DNA from 3 places in the Paenibacillus diazotrophicus genome. Region 1 is predicted to be linked to each of the others. Evidence: riboswitches for the same ligand, from Rfam matches in the RefSeq annotation. Region 1 holds a riboswitch; each other region holds the start of a gene.
The links. A riboswitch is a leader RNA that binds a small molecule or an ion and turns the genes downstream of it on or off. The one in region 1 is predicted to bind cyclic di-GMP.
Positions count from the first base shown of each region.

Region 2: linked by a shared signal. The riboswitch ahead of ACAN54_RS11750 (PA14 domain-containing protein) and the one ahead of ACAN54_RS18290 (choice-of-anchor A family protein) in region 1 are both predicted to bind cyclic di-GMP.
Region 3: linked by a shared signal. The riboswitch ahead of ACAN54_RS17570 (S-layer homology domain-containing protein) and the one ahead of ACAN54_RS18290 (choice-of-anchor A family protein) in region 1 are both predicted to bind cyclic di-GMP.

Region 1 is NZ_JBGJZN010000004.1:319,164-322,279, reverse strand. It holds gene ACAN54_RS18295 (hypothetical protein) at 1-618, shown strand, start outside; partial or broken gene ACAN54_RS18290 (choice-of-anchor A family protein) at 663-1,334, opposite strand; cyclic di-GMP riboswitch class I at 1,518-1,605, opposite strand; gene ACAN54_RS18285 (ASCH domain-containing protein) at 2,737-3,116, opposite strand, start outside.
Region 2 is NZ_JBGJZN010000002.1:100,575-103,690, forward strand. It holds gene ACAN54_RS11745 (sugar phosphate nucleotidyltransferase) at 99-1,472, shown strand; cyclic di-GMP riboswitch class I at 1,686-1,766, shown strand; gene ACAN54_RS11750 (PA14 domain-containing protein) at 1,780-3,116, shown strand, end outside.
Region 3 is NZ_JBGJZN010000004.1:152,155-155,270, forward strand. It holds gene ACAN54_RS17560 (ABC transporter ATP-binding protein) at 1-646, shown strand, start outside; gene ACAN54_RS17565 (DUF6953 family protein) at 837-1,073, shown strand; cyclic di-GMP riboswitch class I at 1,310-1,402, shown strand; gene ACAN54_RS17570 (S-layer homology domain-containing protein) at 1,454-3,116, shown strand, end outside.

The DNA.
Region 1 (3,116 bases):
GGCGTAGACGACGCGCTCGGCGTTGGCGTAGACGACGCGCTCGGCGTTGGCGTAGACGACGCGCTCGGCGTTGGCGTCGCCGATGCGCTCGGCGTTGGCGTCGCCGATGCGCTCGGCGTCGGTGTAGACGATGCGCTCGGCGTCGGTGTAGACGACGCGCTCGGCGTTGGCGTCGACGACGCGCTCGGCGTTGGCGTAGACGACGCGCTCGGCGTTGGCGTAGACGACGCGCTCGGCGTTGGCGTCGCCGATGCGCTCGGCGTTGGCGTCGCCGATGCGCTCGGCGTTGGCGTAGACGAGGCGCTCGGCGTTGGTGTAGACGACGCGCTCGGCGTTGGCGTAGACGACGCGCTCGGCGTTGGTGTAGACGACGCGCTCGGCGTTGGCGTCGCCGATGCGCTCGGCGTTGGCGTCGCCGATGCACTCGGCGTCGGTGTAGACGACGCGCTCGGCGTTGGCGTCGCCGATGCGCTCGGCGTCGGTGTAGACGACGCACTCGGCGTCGGCGTTGACGACGCGCTCGGCGTTGGTGTCGCCGATGCGCTTGGCGTCGGGCTCGCCGATGCGCTCGGCGTTGGCGTCGGCGCTAACGGGGGTTCCGATCCTTCATACGGATAGTGGTGCATCTGCACATATCCACTGAAGGCTTTTGCGATTAGTGTGCCATGAAGTTCGGCGTGATCATAGAAGACGCTGGCATGAGGAGCCAGAATGGTGCCTTCGATGGTGGTATTTCCAACATTCAAAGAAGCCGCTTCATAGAAATTGAACAGTACCTTACGGGGTTTGCCTCCCCAGAATTGAAAATTCGGAATCTTCACAGAGCCTCCGCTTACATTAATAACCACGGTGGCATCGCCTGTGATGTTGAACTGCAGGCCATTGGCATCAGCCAAATCTGCAGCGTCCAGATGAATAACATTATAGGCATCCGGAGCATTAATGGTGATTTTCCCATATTCTTTTACAAAAGGCTGAGTCTGCGGCAAAGCGGCTAGTTCATTCGAACGCTGTATCAGAAACTGTTCCTCGGCCGCAAAATCAATCGGTGCGCCCTTGCGGGGAGTTTCCTTAAGATCTGCACGTGTGCTGGTTATACTGCCGCCATATACTGCTGCGCCATATATCGTTCCATCTGTAAGACTAAGATTCTTGCCTGCAATCAGCACATCCCCGCCAGGCGCATCCTTGGATACACCGTATCCTTGCAAAGTAATATTCCCTTCAGCCGCAAGCCTTCCATGAATCTGATCATAAGATTGTGTGAAATCCCCGAATATAAAGGCATTAAAATTACCAGCAACGCCCAAAACAGGTGTAGGAATATAAGGCATATTAGCCGCTGCATTGACGTTCCATCCCCAAGTAACCGCACCGCCAAATACCAACACTCCTGTCAGTATCAGAGCTACCGCCTTCCGTGTACTCTTTCTCAATAACATGCACCTCCTATTAACTTATTCTATGATTTTGCAAAGAACATATAACAACAAAAGACCGCCACGAAGGGTTAGCTTCATGGCGGCCGGACGATCATAGCCCTGTACGGGCATTAGATTCCTGACTTTGCGTCCCGTCCTTTCGAACGGTTTGCGATTATACATGATGGTATAGAAGGAGGTGATTCTTATGTATGTGTGACATTTGTTACTTTTGAACTAGTTCCAGTTTATTCCTCCTCCTCCCTATTGTCAATCCATTCCTTTCGTGTTTTTTCAGGTAACCAGAACGTGCAGCTGTGCAACAAACCCATTGTACATAAGGGATTACAGCTCATATCTTCCAGAAATCTACTTTGCATACAAATAAAATCAGCTCTTTTCCCTCCCCAAAAGAGATCCCAAACCCACCAATCTCTGAAATTAAAACTACTAAAAACAGTTCTTAAGCACCACGCACTTAAGATTCTCCTGACATGCAAATAAAAAGCTGCCCCGGAAAATCCGGAAGCAGCCTTGCCTCTATCTCTATGTATGCTATATACGCTCCCGTAACCAGACACTGCGGATATAGCGGATCGGTATATTACAGCAGTTGAACCCAGCCAATCACTGACATCCATAACGGAATGCTCAAAAACAACCCGAATGCCAACCCGCGGCGAAGACTTCCTTCATGACTCATTTCAATTCTCCTCTTTGAGGTGCTTTATTTTGTTACGCTTCAATCTTTATTATTTCAAATTTAATATATAATAATTCTCCAGAATTAATTGTGAAAAATATCACATTTATTCCCCTATTTTTATATTTCATCGATTATTTTTTTGAAAATACATAAAAAACGGGCCTCGCCATGGGAGTTGGCAAGACCCTGAAAGCTATTTATAAACACCGGGGAGTGTTTGGTACATTTAATATATATCTTTAACCTGAAAACAAGCTGATAGCTACCTAAAAATTACATTAAAAACTTCCAATAACCCAGGGTGCCGAAAAAAACAACCAGTGCCACGGGAAAGATAATTTTCCGGCTTACCTTATCTTCGAACGAAAAATACAAACACAACATACAAAGCCACGCAATAAGGAGACTTCCCATTTCCTATGCATACGCCCTTTCTTATTCATCCTGATGATCACGGAGGACACGATGGCTGCACCAACGCATCTTATAAGAAGATTACCCGCGAGTCAGCCGGTTCATACCCATTAATGGCTTGGGCCTACAAATAAATTTCCTGTTACTCCAATCATTGCCGTCCACTTCAAAAGCTTATCCAGTTCTCCGGGCGGGTCACTGCTCTCCTTCCAGGACAGGGTGCTCCCAGAAGCTCAGCCTGCCTTTTGCAGGAATCGGATGAGCAAGCGCCGTTATCTCTTCCAGCTTCCAAGCAAAGCGCCCTGGCGAATAATCCCCAAAAATAAATTCATTACCGCCCGGCCAGCCCGTTTCAGCGTCCGTAACCGTCACCTGATAGCATTCAACCAGACGGCATGTAGCAATAATGGCCCCGAGAGGAAGGTTGTCTGCGCTGAATCCGTGCCGTGCTAAGGCCGACTGAATCGGCTCCTGTCTGCAGGCTGATTTGTCGATCCCTTTGCCTGCATGAATAGCCAGTTCCCCACGATAAGCCGTTCTCCAGGAACGGGTCTCGAACTGTTTTTCCCCAAGCG
Region 2 (3,116 bases), on a different contig from region 1:
TGACTCCCGTTACAGTTAAGTCTTAATCTTTTTACGACAGAAGCTCACAATAACAATCCGATATTATCGCGACAAAACATAAATAGGAGGGTTCACTTATGAAACTGGTACTTCTATCTGGCGGTTCTGGTAAACGTCTCTGGCCACTGTCCAATGACTCACGTTCTAAGCAATTTCTGAAGGTACTGCAAAGTCCGGCGGGTGAACCGGAATCCATGGTACAACGTGTATGGAGACAGCTGCAGGAGACAGGGATGGCAGAATCCTCCTTCCTGGCGACCGGCCGCAGCCAAGTGGAGATGATACAGAGCCAGCTCGGCTCAGAGGTGCCAATCATTGTGGAGCCGGAACGTCGTGATACTTTCCCGGCCATCGCATTGACTGCAGCTTATCTATATTCGGTGGCAGGAGTGTCACCCAGCGAGACCGTAGCCATTTTGCCGGTTGATCCTTATGTGGAAGCTTCCTTTTTTGACACCGTCGTTCAGCTTGAAGCAACCATGGAAGAAAGCGGTGCAAACCTGGCGCTGATGGGCGTTGTTCCTGAACTGGCTTCCGAGAAATACGGCTATATTATACCTACCAGCGACGAAGCTGCGGCAAGCGGTTATCTGCAGGTGAGTCACTTCCAGGAAAAGCCGGACCGTGTACAGGCTGAGGAGCTGATCAGCAAGGGCGCGCTGTGGAACTGCGGAGTATTCGCTTTCCGTCTGGGATATCTGCTGGATATTTTGCAGCGTAAAGGCTTGCCTTTGAATTATGAGGAGCTGCAGAAGCAATATAAATTGCTGAGTTCTATCAGTTTTGACTATGAAGTGGTGGAAAAAGAGGAGAACATCGTAGTTCAGCCTTACGCCGGCTTCTGGAAGGATCTTGGCACCTGGAATACCCTCACCGAGGAGATGAGCAGCAATCACGTGGGCAAAGGGTTCGTGACTGCCGATTCCGAAGGAACCTGCCTGATCAACGAACTGGATATTCCGATTACAGTAATCGGCGCAAAGGATTTAATCATCGCAGCCAGCCCGGATGGTATTCTGGTCACTCACAAAGCAGAAAGCCCGCGGATCAAGGAAGTGCTGAAATCTTTTGAACAAAGACCGATGTACGAGGAACGCCGCTGGGGTCATTACAAGGTTATTGATTATGTGAAATATGATGAGGGCAACGAGGTGCTGACCAAGCGGATTTTCATCGCCGAAGGTAAAAATATCAGCTATCAGCTCCATCATAAACGCAGTGAAATCTGGACGATCGTCAGCGGTGAAGCCAGCATTGTGCTGAATGAGAAGATGCATAATGTGAAAGCGGGAGATGTGGTGCGCATACCGGAAGGTACAAAGCATGCAATCCTGGCACTGACAGATGTGGAGTTCATTGAAGTACAGACCGGCTCAGAGCTGGTGGAAGAGGATAATATCCGCATAACGCTGGACTGGAAAGACATTGCACTTCATCAATTTATTTCTTAAAAATAACAGCGCGAAACATGCTGTAGAATTCGACCGAAACGTCCCGGTTTCTGTATAGGACAGGGTGTAACCTAGGGCTAAACTATCTATTTACCCAATGGTGACAAATCCAAAACAGGTATTAAGAACCAATTATTAAGAAAAATTCATTAATGCTCTAAACTAAAAATTAAATAGCGACGATACTTACGGTAAGAGGGATAATTCCTTCCAATACGAAAAAGGCAAACCTACTCGAAAGATAGGGACGCAAAGCTATAGGGCCTTCGAAAGAGTGGCAGCCTGGCTACCGAAAGGAAGATGAATTTTGACTACTTACCGTAAGTCGCGTCTACTGTGCACCATTTTATCGCTTGCCCTGTTTTTGACTGCTGTTCCACTGGGTTTGGGGACTGCACCTTCCACTGCAGCTGCTTCGAGCTCTTCAGCGCCGGTTAATCCGAGTGCTTCAGCAGGAGCCGTTAAGCTGCTTAATGATCTGTACGCCATTACAGGCAAAGGCATTATTACAGGTCAACATGACTACCTGGAGAGCCCGGATGAGTACAGTAACAAACTGAAGGGAACCAGCGGACAATTCGCTGCCCTCCATGGTTTTGAACTTGGTGTGATCAACGGCCAGTCGGAAAGTACAGCAGCAACTCAGCGTAAAAATGTAGTGAACAGTGCGATCAACTGGTATAAAAATGGCGGTATCGTCGCTATGACCTTCCATGAGCAACTGCCGGGGACCTCCTATCTATGGTCCAATGTGCAGAAGACGCTCAGCCAAGCAGACTTCAATAAGTATGTAACACCGGGAACGGCTGAATATAACAGCCTGATCGCCGATCTGGATAAAGTGGCAATTTCACTCAAGAGTTTGCGGGACGCAGGTGTTCCTGTACTGTGGAGACCTTATCACGAAATGAACGGTGACTGGTTCTGGTGGGGGAAGAAGAGCAATTACACGGCACTTTGGAATATTATGTATGAGCGTTTTGTGGGCGTTCATCAATTAAACAACCTGCTGTGGGTGTGGAACCCTAACGCTCCTAATGCTTGGTCAGATCCATATGAACTGACCTATCCGGGAGCAAATAAGGTAGACATCCTTGCAGCAGACATATATAACAATGATTATATGAACAAGTATCATGACAACCTGGCAATTCTTGCGAACGGCAAGCCTATTGCTATCGGTGAAAACGGTGAAATGCCAAGTACAGCCAAGCTCCAGCTTTATCAGAAAAAATGGGTATACATGATGAACTGGGGAAAAATGCTCTATGATAACAATACTACGGATACTATCAAAAGCTTTATGAGTGACAGTTACACCGTAACGCTTGATAAATATAAAGCGGGGTTCGTTCAGACCGTTGCTCCGACCGCAACACCAACGGCCACACCGACCGCAACGCCAACGGTTACACCAACCGCAACACCGACCGCGACACCAACGGCTACACCGACCGCAACACCAACAGCGAGCCCAACGCCTGTACCAACAGCTGCGCCGGCGCCGGATAACTCGGCACAGACGCCTGTTGTGAACGGTCTTCAGGGACAATACTTCAAAAACATGACGCTATCGGGTACACCTGTTTTGGTTCGTAACGATGCTTTGCTCAATTTTAACTGGCGTCAGGCAGCACCTGACAC
Region 3 (3,116 bases), 170 kb from region 1:
GGCGCTGTCCGGCGGACAGCAGCAGCGGGTAGCGCTCGCCCGCTCGCTGGCCGTCCAGCCGAGGCTGCTGCTGCTGGACGAACCGCTCAGCGCGCTCGACGCCAAAATCCGCAAGAATCTGCGGGCGGAAATCCGCGATATTCAGCGGCGGCTCGGGATGACGACGCTGTTCGTCACCCACGACCAGGAGGAAGCGCTGATTCTCTCGGACCGGATCTGCATCATGAACCAGGGTCGCATGGTGCAGGAAGGCTCCCCGGAGCAGCTGTACAAGGCGCCCCGCACAGAATTCGCTGCCCGGTTCATTGGCAGCTATAACGTACTCAGCCGGGCGGAGGCACTCGCGCTGTTCCGCAGAATTGACAGCCGTTCCGACCGTTTTGCGATCCGCCCCGAGGCTGTCATTCTGCTTCCGGAGGGTGAGGCAATTCAGGATGATGCGGACGGTATGTCCGATGTACGCGGACACGTGCAGGCGGTGTCGGTTCTGGGCAATATTATCCGCGCCACTGTCGTGGCCGAGGGTATCCGTCTGACCGTAGACCTGCTGAATGACGGCCGCTGGCTGCGGGTCCGGGAAGGGGATCATGTGACTCTTTTGCTGGATCCTTCCCAGTTGCTGCATCTGGAACAGGAGGGGGCATAGCAGGGCTAATCGCTGCTCCAGATGCAGATTGTCCCACTGATGTACCCTTGCTTGGACCTTCTGTCTATAGAGGCAACAACACGGGATGCCTCCTGTACAGAACCCTTCAGTCCCACCCCTCGCGGCGGGCTCTATTCATGGTACAATGGGAAGGCATAATAGAGGGATGTACAGGAAGGAGCAGTACCTGATGGAACCAACCGCGCAAGAGGTAGCGGAATGGATGGTTAAGGAGATCCGTTTTACGGGAACCCTGCACCAGACCGCCGCGATTGAATATGTGAAGGCCAATTTTGGCGAGCAGTTTGTGTTTGTGAATGAGAATGGGAATGCCTCGTTGTCCAAGGATGTGAAGAAGGCCTTCCGCAAGCTGCATGGCGGAAGAATTGCCTGGGACCGTGACGGATTCCTGTGGGCCTGGACCTGATATAGCTGAAGCGGCATATCTCTTTAACAAGGACACCACGGTCCTTAGAAGAAGTAATAGGAGCTGACATGAACCACATGCGGGTGCTACTCCCCATGTGGTTTTTTCTATATCTATATCCCTAAATAAGTAAAGTATAGAATATATTAATTTCACAGGAATAAATTCCGATAATGATAGAGTCCTATACATCTAAAGTCACAAATACATAAGGATAAAGGGACAGAAAACCGAGTTTAGAACAAAGGCAAACCCGTACGAAAGTCGGAGACGCAAAGCCACGGGCCTACTTCATCCGGGAAGGATGTTAGGGCAGCCGGGCCGCTCAAGGCACTTGGTTTTTTGGCGTGCCTATAAATAGCGCTGGGGGAGAGAAGTGAATGAGGTTTGCAAGGGAAATGAAGTTGTCGCGGCACATGGTGGCCGCAGTGGCGGTGGTATGCATGCTTGGCGGCCTGTTAAGCGGGGGACTTGGCACGAAGCTGGCTTCGGCAGCCGGGACAGACCCGGGCAGAACGGACTACAGTGTATCCGGTGACCGGATTGTGTGGCTGGAAGCAGATGCGAACGGGGTCAAACAGGTGCACGTGCTAAGTCAAGCCAGCGGAACAAGTAAAGTGCTTACGACCGGTTCATCTGCCAAGGATGCGCCTTCTGTGGGCGGCAACACTGCCGTATGGGCGGACAAGGGAACGGAGCCGGAATCCTCATTGAACTGGGATATCTACGCTGCGGATCTTGCAACAGGTACCCGTACCAAGCTTAACAAGCAGTCCGGCCCCTATGGGAATCCGACTACGGATGGTGTCGGTGTGGTCTGGTACGAGCGCAACAATTACGGCAGCATGATCTATCATGACCTGGCTACGGGCCTTGAAGCCGACTTAGGTGAGGGACGCTTCCCTGTACTGGCTGATGGAAATGTGGTGTATAAGAATGCCCGTGACGGGGGCCTTAGCCTGCTGGATTTAAGCAGTGGAGTTACGCGTGCACTTGTTAGTCTGGGCGGAGCGAACTACGTGGACTGGTTTGTTTTTAACGGAAATTATGTGCTCTTCAAGCAAAAGAACAGTGCTTCCGGGAACAAGGTAGTGCTGCTGAATATCAACGATCTGACGTCTCAGCCTGTGGATCTCACGGAGATGAAACCCGGAGGAGCAGATTATGCCTTTATGTCCATAGGTGAGAGGCAGGCTGTTTTTCAGGAAGACATGAACGGTATGGCTACACTTCATCAAGTAAACCTCTCAACCTATGCGGTAGAACGGCTGCCGGCGATAGAGACAGGGGCTAAGCTGATCGGCATAAGCGGCGATAAGCTGCTGTACAGCAAGAGTGATAACTATATAGGATCGATTGATTTGCAAAAAGGGTCAACCACTCCGGATCCGGGAATAACGCCTAACAACGGTACGGGTTCGGCTACGGGAGCGAAGACCCCGGTAGTCACCGGAGCCAAGGATAGTCAGGTAATCGGCAGTACTGGGGGTACCTTGTCTGTATTGGAAGGGTGGGCGAGGCTGGAGATTTCAGCAGGAACGTTCCAGGATCCTACCACGGTAAGCTTGGCTCAAGCAGAGCTGGATACGAAGGTACTGCTCGACGCGGGAGGCAAAAAACTGCAGAAAGCAGGTTCCGTCTGGCAGGTGCAAGCCAGTAGCCCATTCCACATCCCGGCAAAGCTGGCGGTAAGATATCCGAACGAAGAGCCTTGGGTGACGGGGCATGAGAAGCTTGGAATCTACAGCTACGATCCGGCAAAGGGAAGCTGGAGCTATATTGGCGGCGTAACTGCGGCAGAGCAAGGATATGTGCAGGCCAAGATTACAGCCTCTGGACTGTATGCGGTCATGCTGCGAGATATTGGGTTCATAGATCTGTCAGGCCACTGGGCACAGCAAGCCGTAGAAGTCCTGGCAGCCAGAGGAATTGTAAATGGAATGAATGGAACCGTGTATGCGCCAAAAGGCATCCTGACCCGGGCTGAATTCACCAAGCTGCTTGCAGCAGCACTTCAATTACAGCCGGTGCAGCCGGATACAG